2 linked regions of the Allosaccharopolyspora coralli genome follow. The protein of the gene in region 2 interacts with the protein of the main gene of each other region in a pairwise test. Links are inferred from orthologs where the notes say so. Each region holds a gene or a part of one and is shown on either strand. Other genes may lie near its edges.

Region 1 (9,349 bases), 2.4 Mb from region 2 along the record:
GCTTCTCGACCTCGACGACGTCCCCGACAGCCACCTTGTACTGCTTGCCGCCGGTCTTGACGATCGCGTACATGAGTCGGAAGTCTCCTGCTGCTCGGTTTCGCTTGTTCACCCGGTCTGCGACGTGCGTCCGCACCGACCGGGATGGTCCGTGATCCGGCCGCGCCGTTCGCACAGCGTGTACGGCGGGTTCCTGGCCGAATCCGGGCAACTGCCGTCCCCTGCGGGCGGATCCGAACTCACCAGGCGTTTAGCCTCTCCGCCCCACCGGCGGCGAGAAGTTCTCAACCATCATACAGACCTGCCCACCCGTGTTCACCACGAGGGGGATCCTCTCGAGCACGACCCCCAGCACGCGGCGACGCCGTCCAGGACACGCGCCGGTGTGAGTCCCATCAGCTTAGCTGAGAGGGGCGCGGATCGAAGCAGCGGTCAGGCACAGTGCGCCGGTCTACGCCGACCGGCCACGAAAGAGCGGGGCGGCACCGGATCGGCGCCGCCCCGCTCTCGTACTTCTTCGATCAGGCGTCGCCCCCGGCGGGACCGGTGGGCCGCGACGCGGCTCGCCTGCGCGGACGACGAGCCGGAGCCGCCTCCGGAACCGCTGTGACGACGTCGGACTCGGCCGACCCCGAATGCGCCGATTCGGGTGCGGCGGCGCCGTTCGGCTGTGCCGCCGACGACTCGGCAGCCGCAGAGTTCACGACCACCGGCTCGGACGACGCGCCCGCACTGCCTGCGGGCCTGCTCACCTTGCGACGACGCGAGCGCTCGGCAGCCTGCGAGGGCTCGGCGTCACCAGCGGCACCACTCGTGGACGGGGCCGAGCCGTCCGGCGTCGTGCTCGGCTCGGCGGCCGGGGACGTAGTGGTCGGCTCGGAGGTAGTGGTCGGCTCGGAGGTAGTGGTCGGCTCGGTGGAAACCGGTTCGGCGACCACCGGGGTCACCGCCTCGCCCGCGCTGCCTGCGGGGCGACTCACCTTGCGACGACGTGACCGGCCGGAGGGCGCCTTCTCACCGGTTGCCTTGTCACCGGCTGTCGCCGCTCCCGTTGCCGCTGCTGCCGTGCCCGCCTGCTGGTCACGGGCTCCGGACGAGTCCGCCACAGGCTCCTCGGACCGGGATCTCTGCGAGCCGGAGTCGGCCATGCCCCGCGGTTCCAACACGGGAGCGGCCTGCGACTCGTCGCGACCCGCACGCTGGTCTGCCTTGTCCTGCCGACCGGCCTTGTTTCGCCGATCGCGCCCCTTCGGGGACCCGTCCTGCTGATCCGCGCTGGAGTTGGACTTCGGTTCCTCCGACGGAGACGAGGATTTCTCCGTCTGCGTGGCGTCCGCAGCGGATTCGGCGGCCGGAGCGTCGGACTGCTGGCCCTTGCCGCGTTTACGACGCTCCTGCTTGTCCTGCTTGCCCCCGTCCTGTTTGCCACCGTCGTGCTTCTGCTCGGACTTCTGATCGCCCTTGTGCTCGTGCTTACCGCCACCCGTGGCGGGCAGATCCGTCGACACCAGCACGCCACGGCCACGGCAGTGCTCGCACGTGTTGCTGTACGCCTCCAGCAGACCGGTGCCGACTCGCTTGCGGGTCATCTGCACCAGACCCAACGAGGTCACCTCGGCGACCTGGTGCCGCGTGCGGTCGCGGCCGAGGCACTCGGTCAGCCGCCGCAGGACCAGATCCCGGTTCGACTCCAACACCATGTCGATGAAGTCGATGACGATGATCCCGCCGATGTCGCGCAACCGGAGCTGGCGGACGATCTCCTCCGCCGACTCCAGGTTGTTGCGGGTCACCGTCTCCTCCAGGTTGCCGCCGGAGCCGGTGAACTTGCCAGTGTTGACGTCGATGACCGTCATCGCCTCGGTGCGGTCGATGATCAGGTATCCGCCGGAAGGCAACCACACCTTGCGGTCCAGAGCCTTCGAGATCTGCTCGTTGATGCGCTGCTCGGTGAACACGTCGTTCTTGCCGGTGTGCTTGTACAGCCGGTCCACCAGGTCCGGTGCCACGTGGTTCACGTAGGCCTCGATGGTGTCCCACGCGGTGTCACCCTGGACGGTCAACGACGTGAAGTCCTCGGTGAACAGGTCCCGGATGACCTTGATCAGCAGGTCCGGCTCCTCGTAGAGCAGCTGCGGAGCCTGCGCCTTCGGCTGCTCGGAGCGCTCCTTGATGACGTCCCACTGCGCCTGCAGCCGCTTGACGTCACGCTCCAGCGAGTCCTCGCTAGTGCCCTCCGACGCGGTGCGGATGATGACGCCCGCGTTCTCCGGAACGATCCGCTTGAGGATCTCCTTGAGGCGCTTGCGCTCGGTGTCCGGCAGCTTGCGGCTGATGCCGGTGGCGCTGCCGCCCGGCACGTACACCAGGAAGCGTCCTGGCAGGCTGATCTGGGTGGTCAACCGCGCACCCTTGTGCCCGATCGGGTCCTTGGTGACCTGCACGAGAACGCTGTCGCCCGAGCTCAACGCCTGCTCGATCCGGCGCGACTTGCCCGCGAGTCCCGCCGAGTCCCAGTCGACCTCACCGGCGTAGATGACCGCGTTGCGGCCCTTACCGATGTCGACGAACGCGGCCTCCATGCTCGGCAGCACGTTTTGCACGCGGCCGAGGTAGACGTTGCCGACCAGCGAACCGCTGCCCGACGAGGTCACGAAGTTCTCGACGAGGACGTTGTCCTCCAGCACCGCGATCTGGGTCTGCTCGCCGTGCTCCCGGACCACCATGCGGCGCTCGACGGACTCGCGGCGGGCGAGGAACTCCGACTCGGAGAGCACCGGCGCGCGGCGACGCCCCGCTTCGCGACCGTCACGGCGGCGCTGACGCTTGGCTTCCAGACGGGTCGAGCCCTTGATCGCACGGACCTCGTCGTCGCCGCCCGAGTCCTTCTCCGGCGCGGACTCGCGCGTGTGCACCACGGTGTTCGGCGGATCGTCGTCCCGGCCGGACTCGTCGTCGCCCGTGCCCTTGCGACGCCTGCGGCGGCGACGCCGACTGGATCCGTCACCCGAGTCGTCGGAGGACTTCTCCTCCTTCGGCCCGGCGCCGTCCGCCTGCTCGGACCCGCCGTCCTTGTCGGACTTCTTGTCCTTCTTGGACTTCTTCTCGCTCTTGTCGCCCTTGTCGTTCTTGTCCTGGCGCCCCGGCTTGTCGGGCTGCTCGTCCGACGACTCCTCACCGCCGCCGTCGTCGCCGTCACCACCGCGGCCCCGGCCACGGCCACGCCGACCACGCCGACGCCGGCGGCGGCCGGACTGGTCGCCGTCCTCGTCGTCGGTGTCGTCCTCGTCGTCCGAGTCCGACCCCTGGCTCGTGTCCTGGGAGTCCTCCGTCGCCGACCGCTCCGGCTTCGACTTGGCCGGTGCCGTCTCGGCCGCGGCGAGGAACGTGGCCTGCGGAGCCTCGAACAGCGGCGACAGGCCCGCAGGAGCGGGCGCTTGCTCGGCACTCGGTTGCGTATCGGCGGCGGCCGCGAACGGCGTGCTCGCCGACTCGGTAGGCGTGTGCGGTTCCGTGGGCTCGGCCCGGTCGCCGTCGGCGGAGGCAGACACCTGGCCACCGTCGCTCGGCGCGACGGATGCCTGCTGCTCGTCCGTGTCGTCCACGAGCTGCTCAGGGCGCAGTTCCCGGACGACACGCAGGGCCACGTCACGGGTGATGTTCGACTGCGCGCTGCGCACCGACTCACCCAGTGACTCGAGTGTCGTGATCACCTCGCGACTGCTCGCGCCGAGCTGCTTGGCCAGCGCGTGCACCCGGAGCTTCGCGGGAAGCTCGACCGTCGCCTGGGGCGAGTCGTCGGTAGGTGTGGGCGACTGCCCGCTGGAGTTTCCAGCGGGCGTATCCATGTTCAACATCCAGCTCCTCCGCCCCCGGGCGCGTCCTCGACGACGCGAGCCGCACAGGGGCCTGTGTGTTCTTCTGTTCTCCGCCACCGTGGTGACGGCAATTCTTGGTTCCCCCCTGCTCCCGGGTCCTCGCCCGGGACGGCAGCACGGCGGGTACGGCGACGTCCGCGCCGACACCCGTCACCCGGCCGCAGGCTCTCCCCGCCGGGCTCCGGCCGCCGCCCTGTCCTGGGCCAACGGGTCGGCCAGCACCCCGGTGTCGTCGAGCCGGCCTTGCTCCCACCGCACCGCCCGAGGGGCGGCGGAAGGTGCCAGGTCGGCGACGACACGCAACGCGCTCAGTACGTCGTCGGGCCGCACGACCGGTGTTGTCTGCCGTACGACCGTTACGAGTATCCCATACGGTTCACAGCTAGTCGGCCAATCGTCCATCCGAGGGGTGAACGTGTCGTGACCGTCACTGTCCGCAGCCACGGAACCCGCGACGGTCACCGGTTCCACGACCTCGGCGGCGACGACCGCGGCCCGCGCGTCGAGAGTACGCATCCCGTCCTTGCCCATGCGTTCGACCTCGACGCCGGACTCGGCAAGTAACCGCTCCACGGCATGTCGCAGCTCGTCGGCGGACACACCGGGCACCTGAATGCACCAGCGGCTCGCTTCCAGCCGATCCGCCAACGACCCGGACGTGGCCTCGACGACGTCGAGCACGTCCATCCCGGCAGGCAGCGCCGCGTCGAGCTCGTCACGGACCACCCCCGGATCCACCCGCTCGACGAGTTGAAGTTCGACGTACTCCGCCTCGCTGGCCACACCCGTCGGCACCGCTCCGGCCCACGAGACCTTGGGGTGCGGGTTGAAGCCCTGCGAGTACGCCATCGGCACCCCGGTGCGACGCAGCGTGCGCTCGAACGCCCTGGCCAGGTCGCGATGCGAGGTGAAACGCATCCGACCGCGCTTGGCGTAGCGCACCCGCAGTTTCTGCACCGGCGGTGCCGACGGGTTGGGCTTGTCCTGACGACTCAGGGCTCCTCCTCAGCCGAACGCACTGTTGGCGACCGGTGAGCCCTTGCCCACCGGTGAGATCGGAAGCAGGGGCCGGCCGGAGGGTCCCACCTCGATGTCGGTGCCCATCGTCGGGCACACACCGCAGTCGAAGCAGGGAGTCCACCGGCAGTCGTCCTGCTCCTGGGCGTCGAGGGCGTCCTGCCAGTCGGTCCACAACCACTCCTTGTCCAGACCGGAGTCGAGGTGGTCCCACGGCAGTACCTCGTCCTCGCCGCGCTCGCGAGTGGTGAACCAGTCGACGTCCACGCCCAGCGGCCGCAACTCGGCGTCCGCGCACTCCCTCCACCGGTCGTAGGAGAAGTACTCGTTCCAGCCGTCGAAGCGGCCGCCCGCACGCCACACCCGCTCGATGACCGGTCCCAGTCGACGGTCGCCGCGCGAGAGGAGGCCTTCGACCAGGGAAGGTTTGCCGTCGTGGTACCGCATGCCGATGCTGCGCCCCAGCTTGCGATCGGAGTTCACCGCCGCCCGCAGCTTGCGCAACCGGTCGTCGACCGTGTCCGGATCGCACTGCGCCGCCCACTGGAACGGCGTGTGCGGCTTGGGGACGAACCCGCCGATGGAGATGGTGCAGCGGATGTTGTTGTGGCCCGCCGCCTGCCTGCCGGTCCGGATGACCTCCTTGGCCATCTCGGCGATCTGCAGCACGTCGTCGTCGGTTTCGGTCGGCAGTCCGCACATGAAGTACAGCTTCACCTGACGCCAGCCGTTCGCGAACGCGGCGGCGACCGTCCGGACCAGGTCCTCTTCCGAGACCATCTTGTTGATCACGCGCCGGATCCGCTCGCTGCCGCCCTCGGGCGCGAAGGTCAGACCGGAGCGGCGACCGTTGCGCGAGAGCTCGTTGGCGAGGTCGATGTTGAACGCGTCCACCCGCGTCGAGGGCAGCGACAGGCCGGTGTTGGTGCCCTCGTAGCGGTCGGCGAGACCCTTGGTGATGTCACCGATCTCGGAGTGGTCCGCCGAACTCAACGACAGCAGCCCGACCTCCTCGAACCCGGTCGCCTCCAGACCGCACTGGACCATGTTGCCGATGCCCTCGACCGAACGCTCCCGCACCGGGCGGGTGATCATCCCCGCCTGACAGAAGCGGCAGCCCCGGGTGCAGCCACGGAAGATCTCCACGCTCATCCGCTCGTGCACGCTCTCCGCCATCGGAACCAGCGGCTTCTTCGGATACGGCCACTCGTCGAGCTCCATCGTGGTGCGCTTGAACACCCGGTACGGCACGACCGCGTCGATCGCGCCGTCCGCGCGGTAGCTGACGTCGTAGAACCGCGGGACGTAGACGCCGCCGCTCTCCGCGAGCCGCAGCAGCAGTTCCTCGCGGCCGCCCGGTTGGCCCTCGTCCTTCCAGCGCCGGATCTGGGAGGTGACCTCCAGGACGGCTTCCTCTCCGTCACCGAGGACCACCGCGTCGAGAAAGTCCGCGATCGGCTCCGGGTTGAACGCCGCGTGCCCGCCCGCGAGGACGATCGGATGCTCGTCCGTGCGGTCCGCCGCGTTCAGCGGGATGCCACCGAGGTCGAGCGCCGAGAGCAGATTGGTGTAGCCGAGTTCGGTCGCGAAGCTGACGCCGAGGACGTCGAACCCGCCGACCGGACGATGGTTGTCGACCGTGAACTGCGGGATGCCGTGCTCGCGCATCAGGTTCTCGAGGTCGGGCCACACGGAGTAGGTGCGCTCGGCGAGCACCTCGGGCAGCTCGTTGAGGACCTCGTAGAGAATCATGACGCCCTGGTTGGGCAGGCCGACCTCGTAGGCGTCCGGGTACATCAAGCACCAGCGCACCGAGGTCTCGTCCCAGTCCTTGGCTGTCGAGTTCAACTCACCGCCGACGTACTGGACGGGTTTGGAGACGCGGGAGAGCAGCGGCTCCAGCTGGTCGTAGACGGACTGCACAGACACGGCTCCCAGGGTAGAGGCCTGTGCCGCGCCGACACCGACCTCACCCCACCGGCCCAGTCATCCCCCGGCTCAACCTTCACCCCACCGAGGCCAACCTTCACCCCACCGAGGCGCTCACCACCCCGCCACCTGTGGACAACTCCCCTCCCTGTGGACAGCGGGGTGGCAAATTCGCGCGAATTTGCCACCCGGCGTCAGGTGTCGCGGGTGAGCCAGACTTCGTCGCGGGTGTCGCCGTCGTCGAGGCGGACCGCGCCGGGCCACCGACCGCGTTCGACCCAGCCGAGTGCCTCGTAGTAGCGCTCCAGGTCCTGACCACTGCGGGTGATGAGCTCCAGCTGTGTGAGACCGACCGCCTGAGCCTGGGCGAGCACCGCGTCGTGCAACTGGCGGCCCCACCCCGTGCCCTGCAGGTCGGGGTCGACCATCAGCCAGGACAGTTCCCCGGTGTGCGCCCGCGCGGGCAATGATTGGGGCGTCAGGACCGCCGCACCGACCAGCTCGCGGTCCCGGCCGACGGTGATGAGGAAGGCGCGACGCTGCGAGACGTCGTCGACGACCTTCGCGGCGGCCTCGCGGACCTTCTCCAGCGGATCGGACGGCCGGAAACCGACCGCGCCACCCGCCACCGACACCCGCCCCCACAGGTCGGTGAGACCGTCGACGAGGTCGGGATGCGGCTGGTCGACGCGGTGCGGGCCGGTGACGAAACCGCTACTCACTCGCCGAGATCCGGGAACCACAGCTTGATCTCCCGCTCGGCCGACTCGGCCGAGTCCGAACCGTGCACCAGGTTGAACTGGACCTCGAGCCCGTAGTCGCCGCGGATGCTGCCGGGCGCGGCCTTGTCCACCGGGTCGGTGCCACCGGCGAGCTGCCGGAACGCCGCGATCGCGCGCGGGCCCTCGACGACCATCGCCACGACCGGCCCGGAGGTGATGAACTCCAGCAGCGAGCCGAAGAACGGCTTGCCGTCGTGCTCGGCGTAGTGCTGCTCGGCGACCTGCTGCTCGACCTGGCGCAGCTCCAGCGCGGCCAGCGAGAGGCCCTTGCGCTCGATGCGGCTCACGACCTCGCCGACGAGGCCTCGCTGCACGCCGTCGGGCTTGACGAGGACCAGGGTGCGCTCACTCACGACTTGTCTCCTTCACGTGCTTGCGCGCGGTCCGTCGACAGCCACGCGTCCGATGTGTCCGCAAGCGTAGCGACGCAGGTCGCTCTCCCACCTGTGGGGCAGGTGCCTGGGCAACCAGGCGCGAGGTGAGGTTCCGTCACGCAATCGCCAACGCGGATCACCCCGAGCCCACCGCTCGAGGCTGGTGTGGCGGAGACCACCGCGATAGCGTCGGCGCGGCCGTACCGACCGGCCGGTCGGGCCACCCGCCACAGGAGGACGCCGATGCGCGCCGCAGTGCACACCGCGCCGAACGAGCCGATGCGGATCGAGGACCTCACGGATCCGCACCCGAAGGCCGGTGAGGTCGCGATCGACGTGCGTTCCTGCGGCGCCTGCCACACCGACCTGCATGTCCTCAAGGGCGAGTTGCCGTTCCCGACACCGTCGGTGCTGGGGCACGAGGTGGCCGGGGTGATCTCCGAGGTCGGGCCGGGTGTGGCGAACCTGCGGGTCGGCGACCCGGTGATCACCAGTTTCATCATGCCGTGCGGGACGTGTGCACAGTGCTCCCGCGGCAACGAGGATCTCTGCGTCGACTTCTTCGCCTACAACCGCGGCAAGGGGCAGCTCTACGACGGCGAGACGCGACTGTTCCGTCCCGACGGCGAGCCGGTGTGGATGTACTCGATGGGCGGGCTCTCCGAACGCTGCGTCACGCCCGCCACCTCCGCGTACCGGGTTCCGGAAGGCGTCGAACTCACCGACGTCGCCTCCGTGGGCTGCTCGACCATGACGGCCTACGGGGCACTGCGCCACGCCGCGAACGTGCAGGTCGGCGACACCGTGGCGGTGGTCGCGGCAGGCGGCGTGGGCTCGGCGCTGATCCAGCTCGCCACGACCTTCGGGGCGTCCGAGGTGATCGCCGTCGACGTCGCCACCGACAAGCTCGCCGCCGCCCGGTCTCTCGGCGCGACACGAACCGTCAACTCCGCCGAGGTCGACGCTGCCGAAGCGATTCGCGACCTGACCGGCGGGCGCGGCGTCGACGTCGCGTTCGAAGCGCTCGGCAACGTCACGACCTTCGGCATCGCCCGCGACTCCGTCGTCGAGGGCGGACAGGTCGTCATCGTCGGGATCGCACCACGAGGCACCAGCGCCGAGTTCGACCTCGCGACCATCGCCCGCCGCAAGCTGCAGATCAAAGGCTCCTACGGCGCCAAACCCCGACGGGACATGCCGGTCCTGCTCGACCTGGTCGCGAAGGGCAAGCTGCGACCGCAGGACGCGATCAGCCGCCGCTACTCGTTCGACGAGGTGCAGGACGCCTACGACGCGCTCAACCGGGGTGAGACGCGAGGACGTGCCGTGGTCGACGTCAGCTAGCTCGCCGCTGCTTGGCGTTGGCCTC
Region 2 (9,281 bases):
AGCTGACCACCCGGAATCTCGTGGTGGTAGACGCGGCCCGTCGGCGAGGACAGTCCCGCCTCGAACGGCGCGTAGACCTTGCGCACCGACTCCCAGTACGGCTCCAGGTCGCACACGGCCTGCAGGTCGAGCCCGGTGGAGCGTGCGGTGTGGTCGGTGCCCGCGACGATCGCCGACAGCGGCGGCTGCGACGTGGTGCCCGCCATGGATGCCGCCGCACCGTCGACCGCGTCGACCCCGGCCTGGATCGCAGCCTGGTACGTCGCCAGCTGGCCACCGGCGGTGTCGTGCGTGTGCAGGTGCACCGGAAGGTCGAACTCGGACCGCAGCGCCGAAACCAGCTTCTCGGCTGCCGGCGGACGCAACAGACCCGCCATGTCCTTGATCGCGAGAACGTGCGCGCCGGCGTCGACGATCTGCTCGGCCAACCGCAGGTAGTAGTCCAATGTGTAGAGCTTCTCGGCCGGGTCGGCGAGGTCGGCGGTGTAGCACAACGCGACCTCGGCGACAGACCGTCCGGTCTCGCGGACCGCGTGGATCGCCGGACGCATCTGCTCGACGTCGTTGAGCGCGTCGAAGATGCGGAAGATGTCGATGCCGGTGTCGGTGGCCTCCTGCACGAAGTGCTCGGTCACCTCGGTCGGGTACGGCGTGTACCCCACCGTGTTGCGCCCGCGCAGCAGCATCTGCAGACACAGGTTGGGCATCGCCTCGCGCAGCGCCGCGAGCCGCTCCCACGGGTCCTCTGCGAGGAACCGCAACGCCACGTCGTAGGTCGCACCGCCCCAGCACTCCACGGAGAGCAGCTCCGGGGTCATGCGTGACACGTGCGGGGCGACGGCGAGCAGGTCCTTGGTGCGTACTCGCGTGGCCAGCAACGACTGGTGCGCGTCGCGGAACGTGGTGTCGGTGACGCCGACCTGCTCACGCTCCCGCATCCACCGCGCGAACCCGTCCGGGCCGAGTTCGGTGAGCTTCTGCTTCGAGCCCGCGGGCGGCTCCACCGACAGATCCGTGGCCTCCGGCAGCTTCACGGTCGGGTCCGGAACCGACGGCCGCTCCCCGTTGGGGTGGTTGACCGTCACGTCCGCGAGGTAGGTCAGCAGCCGCGTGCCGCGGTCGGCCGAATGGCGCGCGGTGAGCAGGTGCGGACGTTGCTCGATGAACGAGGTCGTGACGCGACCCGCCTCGAAGTCCTCGTCGTCCAGAACCGCTTGCAGGAACGGAATGTTCGTGGAGACACCCCGGATCCGGAACTCGGCGACCGCGCGCCGGGCGCGCGCCACGGCGGTGTGAAAGTCCTTGCCACGGCAGGACAACTTCACCAGCATCGAGTCGAAGTGCGGGCTGACGCTCGTCCCCGCGAAGGCGGTTCCGCCGTCGAGCCGGACGCCCGCTCCGCCCGGCGACCGGTAGGCGCTGATCATGCCGGTGTCGGGGCGAAAGCCGTTGGCGGGGTCCTCGGTGGTGATGCGGCACTGCAGGGCGAAACCCCGCAGCCGTACCGAATCCTGGGTCATGCCGAGGTCCTCGAGACTTTCCCCGGCGGCGACCCGCAGCTGCGACTGCACGAGGTCGGCGTCGGTGACCTCCTCGGTCACGGTGTGCTCGACCTGGATGCGCGGGTTCATCTCGATGAACACGTGCCGACCCCGCTCGTCGACGAGGAACTCGACGGTTCCGGCGTTGACGTAGCCGATCTGCCGGGCGAAAGCGACCGCGTCGGCGCAGATCCGCTCGCGAAGCTCCGGGTCGAGGTTCGGAGCGGGCGCGATCTCGATGACCTTCTGGTGCCGCCGCTGCACCGAACAGTCGCGTTCGTAGAGGTGGACGACGTTGCCCTCGTTGTCGGCGAGGATCTGCACCTCGATGTGGCGCGGGTTGACCACGGCCTGCTCGAGGAACACGGTCGCGTCGCCGAAGGCCGACTCGGCCTCGCGCATCGCGGCTTCGAGCGCCTCGCGCAACGACTCGATCTCGTTGACCCTGCGCATTCCGCGACCGCCACCACCGGCGACGGCCTTGACGAAGACCGGAAACTGCATGTCCTCGGCGGCGCTCATGAGCGCATCGGCGTCGGAGGAGGGCGCCGACGAGTCCAGGACAGGGACCCCCGCGTTGCGGGCAGCGGCGACCGCGCTGGCTTTGTTGCCCGTCATCTGCAGGATGTCGTGGCTCGGGCCGACGAACGTGATGCCCGCTTCGGCGCACGCCTCCGCCAGGTCGGGATTCTCCGAGAGGAACCCGTAGCCCGGGTAGACGGCGTCGACCCCGGCCTTCTTCGCGGCTCGGACGATCTCCTCGACCGACAGGTAGGCACGGACCGGATGGCCGGGCTCGCCGATCTCGTAGGACTCGTCGGCCTTCAACCGGTGCAACGAGTTGCGGTCTTCATGCGGGAACACCGCAACGGTGCCCGCGCCGAGTTCGTATCCGGCTCGGAATGCACGAATCGCGATCTCGCCTCGGTTGGCGACGAGAACCTTGCGGAACATGCCGGCTCCTCCAAGATGCAGGTGTCGGACGGTGCGAGAACACTACCGCGAAAATTCTCTTCGCGGTGACCTCTCCCGCGTGATGGACATCATCGAGGACAGCGCTGACCTGCCCGGACTTACCCACCACACAACCCGCCGACGAGAGAAACTTTCAAAGAAATTCCGTCTGAGCAAAGTGAGGCCCTCGCGCCCCGAACCACTCGAACCGACGCCGACCCCCACGCCGACGACACCCGCGAGACCAACCAGGCCCCGCCGAACCACCGACACCCCCCAACTTCGCACCTCACCCAACTGGGCGTACCACCCCACCCCACCTCGGAAAACGGGGTGGCAAATTCGCGCGAATTTGCCGTACCCCCGGGGGGTAGGGGTCAGGACTTGTCCAGATAGCCGGCGCGGTCGGGGTCGACGACTTCGGCGACCATGCGGTGCAGACCGGGATGCCGTTCGAGCTCCGGGTCGTCGGTGAGCACCTCGTCCGCGAGTTCGCGGGCCCTGGCGATCACGTCCTCGTCGCGTAGCAGCGACAGCATCTTCAGGCCGGACTTCGTGCCGGACTGGGCGGCGCCGAGGATGTCGCCCTCGCGGCGCAACTCGAGGTCGAGGCGGGCGAGTTCGAAGCCGTCCGTGGTGGAGGCGACCGCGTCCAACCGTTCCCGGGTGGTCGTGCCGGCCATCGCCTCGCTGACCAGCAGGCACAGGCCCGCCGCGCTCCCGCGGCCCACTCGGCCACGCAACTGGTGCAGCTGGCTCACGCCGAAACGGTCCGCGTCCATGATCACCATGACAGTCGCGTTCGGCACGTTCACGCCGACCTCGACGACCGTGGTCGCCACCAGCACGTCCACCTCGCCCGCCGCGAACCCACACATCACGGCATCCTTCTCGTCAGCGGGGAGTCTGCCGTGCAGCACGGCGATCCGCAGGCCCTGCAATGGTCCCGCACGGAGCTGTTCGGCGACGTCGAGAACCGCGACCGGCGGCCTGCGTTCACCCCCGGAGTCCTCGTCCGGTGGCACCTCGCCGGTGCTGTCGTCCACTTCGGACTTCGAGCTCTTCGAGGTGGACTCGTCCTCGCCGATGCGCGGGCACACCACGTACACCTGGCGTCCGGCTCGGACTTCTTCCCGGACCCGTTGCCACGCACGGTCCAGCCACGCGGGCTTCTCCGAGACCGGAACGACGCTGGAACTGATCGGCGACCGGCCCTGCGGCAGTTCGCGCAACGCGGACGTCTCGAGGTCGCCGTACACCGTCATCGCCACCGTGCGCGGGATCGGCGTCGCCGTCATCACCAACACGTGCGGCGCGGTGTCCTCGCCGCCACGGGCGCGCAGCGCATCCCGTTGCTCGACGCCGAACCGGTGCTGTTCGTCGACCACCACCAGTCCCAGGTCGGCGAACGACACCGTCTCCTGAATCAAGGCGTGCGTCCCCACGACGATGCCCGAGGCGCCCGAAGCCGCGTCCAGCAACGCTTGTTTGCGCTGCGCGGCGGGCAGCGATCCGGTCAGCAGTGTCACGCGGGTCGACTGCTCGGCGCCGCCCAACTCCCCGGCCTTCCCGAGATCCCCCAGCGAATCGGCGAGCGACCGAGAGTGCTGGGCGGCCAGCACCTCGGTCGGCGCGAGCATCGCGGCCTGGCGCCCTGAGTCGATCGCTTGCAGCATCGCACGCAGCGCCACCAGCGTCTTTCCGGAGCCGACCTCGCCCTGGACCAGCCGGTTCATCGGATGCACCCGGGCGAGATCCGCCGCGATCTCTTCGCCGATCTCACGCTGACCCGCGGTCAACTCGAACGGCAACCTGTCGTCGAACTCGGCGAGGATTCCGTCGTCGGCCCGAGCGCACGCGGGCGCCGGGTGCGTCTGTGTACTCGCCCGCATCCGCGCGAGGACGAGCTGCACCGCCAGTGCCTCGTCCCACTTGAGCCGTTCCTGCGCCGCCTCGACCTCGGCATGACTCGACGGACGGTGGATCATCCGGATCGCTTCGTCCACACCGGACAGCCCGAGTCGTTGACGCATCGGCTGGGGTAACGGGTCGTCGGCCCCGTCCCACATTTCCAAGACCTGGGACACGCAACGCGCGATCGACCAGGACGGAAGTCCTTGCGCCGCCGGATACACCGGAATCAGCGCCGAGGCGAACTCCTCCGCCTTCGCGGCGCCGCCTTCGTCGGAGTCATCGGAGTCGAACAACTGGTACTCGGGGTGCGCCAGCTGCAACTTGCTGCGGTAGGCCGTGACCTTACCCGCGAACATGCCGCGACGACCCGGAATCAGCTCACGCTCACGCCACGCCTGGTTGAAAAAAGTACAGATCAACGAGCGCTGTCCGTCGGTGATCGTGGCCTCGACGATCGTGCCGCGACGCGAGCGCATGGTCCGTTTGCTCACCCGATCGACCCGAGCGAGCACCGTCGCGTGCTCGTCGATCTCCAGACCCGCGATCGGGGTGAGCTCACCGCGTTCGGCGTACCTGCGAGGGTAATGCCGCAACAGATCGCCCACAGTGGACAGGCCGAGAGTGGAATCGAGCGCCTTGGCCGTCTTCGCGCCCAACACCCGATCCAAGCCCGTGGCTCCTGTGGTCATCCCCGCACCTTCGTTCCCGCTCACGTCCGGGATCGGACGTTACCGAACCGCACCGACGCCGCACGCACCTCACTCCACCCCGATCATGACCGCGGTGCCGAGATCACCTGCCGGGTAGCACGCGAGTTCCACCTCCGGACGCGTCCGGTGCAGATGCGCGGTGAGTCGCTCACCCAACGTGTCCGGGGCCTGAGCACCCACGAGCACCGTCACGAGCTCGCCACCCGCGCCGAGCATCCGATCCGAGAGCGAACACGCCGCCTCGCACAGGTCACCCTCGATGAGCACCACGTCGCCGTCGATCATGCCGAGCACGTCTCCGGATTGACACGTCCCCACCCAGGTCAGGGCCTCGCGCGCGGCGACAACAAGTTCACCCCGGCGGGTCGCAGCGGCGGCCTCGGCCATCGCGACCGTGTCGTCGGCGGCCCGGCGCAGCGGGTCGTGCACCGCGAGCGCCGCGAGACCCTGCGTCGGTGACGCCGTCGGCACCACGACGACGTCGATGCCTGCCCGCACCGACATCCCCGCCGCGTCCTCAGCCAACGGCGTCACCGTGTCGTCGTTGGGCAGCACGACGACGTCCCGTGCCCCCACACTCTCGATCGCCGCGACGAGATCGCCGGTGCCGAGCGGACGTTCGGTTCCCACCGCGACGACCTCGGCGCCCTCGGCGGTGAACAGTTCCGCGAGGGCCTCGCCCCGCACACACGCCACCACCACTCGCCGCGCCGACACAGCCGCGACCTGATCGGCGAAGCGCGTCACCCGGATCCGGTGTACGCGTCCCGACTCGATGCCGGATTCGATCGCGGCGCCGATGTCGTCGCAGTGCACGTGCACCGCCCACGACGCTCGGCCGTCACCCGCGACGGACACGCAGTCGCCGAGGCCCGCCAGCCGGGTGCGGAGAACGGCGGCGGCCTTGTCGGTCGCGCCGTCGAGCAGGTACATGACCTCGTACGAGAACGCCGAGTCGTGCTCCAACGAGACAGGGGGAGCCGATAGCGGCGCCGCCGGGGACTCCGCGGCGAGACGGAGCCCCTCGTGCAGAACGGCGTGCAGCGCATCGAGCAGCACGACGAGACCGCGGCCACCGGCGTCGACGACACCGGCACGCGCCAGTTCCGGCAGCTGCGCGGTCGTCTTCCCGAGCGCGTCGACTGCCGCGCCGGTCGCCACCCGGGTCACTTCACCGAGGTTGGTGGACCCACACGCCGAGGCCGCCGTCGACGCGGCCCGCAGCACCGACAACAAAGTGCCCTCGGCGGGTTGGGCGATGGCGTGTCGTGCGAGATCGTCGGCGCGCCGCAGCGCATCGCACAGGCACGAGCCGTCCAGGGCGCGGTCGTCGCGGGTCGCCTCGGCCAGACCTCGCAGCACCTGCGAAACCAACATGCCCGAATTGCCTCGTGCACCGGCCAACGCGCCCCGGGCCAGCGCCGCGACCACCGCCGCGGTGCCCGCACCCTCGTGCACCGGCTCGGCCGCGGCGGCACGCATCGTGAGCAGCAGGTTCGTGCCGGTGTCCCCGTCGGCGACCGGATACACGTTGATCCGGTCGATGGCCTCGCGATCACGCTCCAGGTCGGAGACGGCGAACTCGGCCCACCGGCGGGCCCCCGAAGCATCGAGCGCGTGCAAGACCTTCGGACCTCCCACCGGTCACGACAACGGCACCGGTCGAGCGTAACCTCCGCCCCACGGCACCTCGGCGACCACCGTGGCGCCCACGTCGGAGACGGCGTGCCGGGTGCGTTAGACTCGTACGGTCCCGGGAGGCGATGACCCAGGGCGACCGACCACTCAGGTGCGATACCGCCCTGCTGGGATGGTGCCGCCGGACGGCGGTGTTCAGGACGCGCAGCCCTTCGGGGCCGGACCCCACGGGTCCGTGCACGACCTTCATCGCTGGAAACATCGTGAACCCCGCCGACGCGAGGCGGGACCCAAGCAGAGTTAGGGGTGTCTGACGTGGCTGCCGTCTGCGACGTCTGCAGTAAGGGACCAGGCTTCGGCAACTCGGTCTCGCACTCCCACCGGAAGACCAAGCGCCGGTGGAACCCGAACATCCAGACCGTTCACGCCAAGATCGGTCTGTCCCAGCGCAAGCGGATGAACGTGTGCACATCCTGCCTCAAGGCGGGCAAGGTCGTGCGCGGCTGAGCACACACTCCGCACGCAGAACGTCGAGAGGGCCCGGGACACTCCGTCCCGGGCCCTCTCGTCGCGTAGGGGTGGCAAATTCGCGCGAATTTGCCACCCCGCTGTCCACAGGACGGGGAGTTGTCCCCACTCGGGCGGGGTGAATCCGCACTGGGGCCTTCGGGGCGATGGGCGGATGCGCGTGAGTGTGTGAGCCCTCGACGTGACCGGTGGCCTGCGGGATCAGGGCAGCTTCCAGTCGATGGGGGCGGCGCCTCGCTCTTCCAGGAGGGCGTTGGCGCGACTGAAGGGCCGTGAGCCGAAGAAGCCCCGATCGGCGGACATGGGGCTCGGATGCGAGGACTCCACGCACGGCACGTCGGCCATGAGCGGCCGGAGATTGCGGGCATCGCGGCCCCACAGGATCGCCACCATCGGCTCGTCCCGCCCCGCCAGCGCCCGAATGGCTTGTTCGGTGACCTCTTCCCAACCCTTGCCGCGGTGCGAGGCGGGCCGGCCCGGCTCGACGGTGAGCGCGCGGTTGAGCAGCAGCACCCCACGCTGCGTCCACGGGCTGAGGTCGCCGTGCGAGGGAGCGGGATGACCGAGGTCCTCCCCGTACTCCCGAAAGATGTTGCCGAGGCTGCGGGGCAGCGGCCGCACGTCTTCGGCGACGGAGAAGCTCAGCCCGACGGGATGGCCCGGTGTCGGATAGGGATCCTGGCCGACGATGAGCACCCGCACGTCGTGGAACGGTTGCTGGAACGCGCGGAGCACGTTCTGCCCGGCAGGGAGGTACTGCCGTCCGGCGGCGACCTCCGTGCGCAGGAACTCCCCCATGTCGGCGATCCGGTCGGCGACGGGAGCGAGCGCTTCGGCCCAGCCGGCTTCGACGACTTCGGGCAACGGGCGTGCGGTCACGGCGGCGACTTTATCGGGCAGCAGGAGCGACTTCCGCAACCGCCCCGCAGCACCGCCTTTCGACGTCGAACGATGTCAACGTGCTGACCCTCACATTCGGCGGCCGTCGGGGGTATGGTTGCGCGGACCAGCGACGACGATCAAGTTCATCGCTCGGCTCCCGCTCGGCGGAGTGTCTCCGGAACCTCGCCGCACGCGCCGGGCAGGGGGCGAACTCGATCATTCACACCCACGGGGGAACTCATCGATCAGGACACAACGGCGCATCATGCTGGCCCGACACTGCTCACTCAGCTAGGTTCCGGAATTCCGACTCTGTTCACGGAAGGTGTGGACAGCACGACCCGGAGGTGGCGCACAGTCCTATGACCGCATCGGACACCGCAGAACCCACGCCAGAACAGCAGTCACTGCTGAAACGCGCGATCGCCGCGGCCGCGATCGGCAATATGACCGAATGGTACGACTTCGGTGTCTACGCCTACGTCGCGATCTACGTGGGTATGGCGTTCTTCCCCGAGGCGGACCCGGGGGCCCAGACGCTCTCGGCGTTCGGTGTATTCGCGATCTCGTTCCTGCTGCGCCCGCTCGGCAGCCTGTTCTTCGGCCCGCTCGGTGACCGGATCGGCAGACAGAAGGTCCTCGCGATCACGATCCTGCTGATGTCCGGGTCGACCTTCCTCATCGGTCTGCTTCCCGGTTACGAGACGATCGGCATTCTCGCCCCGATCCTCCTGCTGCTGTGCCGCATGCTGCAGGGCTTCTCCACCGGTGGCGAGTACGGCGGTGCCGCCACCTACATCGCCGAGTTCGCGCCCGACAAGAAGCGCGGTTTCTACGGATCGTGGCTGGAGTTCGGCACCCTCACCGGGTTCGGTTTCGGTGCGCTCGTGCCGACGATCCTGATCCTGAGTCTGAGTGACGCCGCCATGAACGAGTGGGGCTGGCGCATCCCGTTCCTCATCGCCGGTCCCCTCGGCGCAGTGGGCCTCTACCTGCGTTCGAAGCTGGAAGACACCCCGGCGTTCAAGAACCTCGAGCACACCCACAAGATCGAGAAGTCGCCGCTGAAGGCCCTGATCGTCGGGTACTGGAAGCGACTGCTCATCCTCATGGG

What was found.
Region 1: the proteins of GIY23_RS17510 (region 2) and ndk interact in binary tests that used the Escherichia coli proteins (3 or more experiments, as listed by UniProt). The link is inferred for Allosaccharopolyspora coralli from one-to-one orthologs.

The regions. Positions count from the first base shown.
Region 1 is NZ_CP045929.1:1,335,144-1,344,492, reverse strand. Bases 6,252-9,198 are described here. They hold ndk (nucleoside-diphosphate kinase), read right to left. Parts: upstream 7,960-9,198; coding sequence 7,543-7,959; downstream 6,252-7,542. Other genes in these bases: GIY23_RS06380 (zinc-binding dehydrogenase), read left to right, coding at 8,224-9,198; GIY23_RS06390 (GNAT family N-acetyltransferase), read right to left, coding at 7,019-7,546; GIY23_RS06395 (TIGR03960 family B12-binding radical SAM protein), read right to left, coding at 6,252-6,824. In the rest of the region: rplU (50S ribosomal protein L21), read right to left, coding at 1-73; GIY23_RS06405 (translation initiation factor IF-2 N-terminal domain-containing protein), read right to left, coding at 522-3,857; GIY23_RS06400 (TIGR03936 family radical SAM-associated protein), read right to left, coding at 4,029-4,835; more of GIY23_RS06395, read right to left, coding at 4,884-6,251; more of GIY23_RS06380, read left to right, coding at 9,199-9,324; GIY23_RS06375 (DedA family protein), read right to left, coding at 9,317-9,349. UniProt on the Escherichia coli protein: Major role in the synthesis of nucleoside triphosphates other than ATP. The ATP gamma phosphate is transferred to the NDP beta phosphate via a ping-pong mechanism, using a phosphorylated active-site intermediate.
Region 2 is NZ_CP045929.1:3,753,563-3,762,843, forward strand. Bases 6,326-9,204 are described here. They hold GIY23_RS17510 (uracil-DNA glycosylase), read right to left. Parts: upstream 8,165-9,204; coding sequence 7,487-8,164; downstream 6,326-7,486. Other genes in these bases: GIY23_RS17500 (DAK2 domain-containing protein), read right to left, coding at 6,326-6,742; rpmB (50S ribosomal protein L28), read left to right, coding at 7,073-7,264; GIY23_RS17515 (MFS transporter), read left to right, coding at 8,530-9,204. Also shown: GIY23_RS17490 (pyruvate carboxylase), read right to left, coding at 1-2,495; ATP-dependent DNA helicase RecG, read right to left, coding at 2,873-5,098; more of GIY23_RS17500, read right to left, coding at 5,168-6,325; more of GIY23_RS17515, read left to right, coding at 9,205-9,281. UniProt on the Escherichia coli protein: Excises uracil residues from the DNA which can arise as a result of misincorporation of dUMP residues by DNA polymerase or due to deamination of cytosine.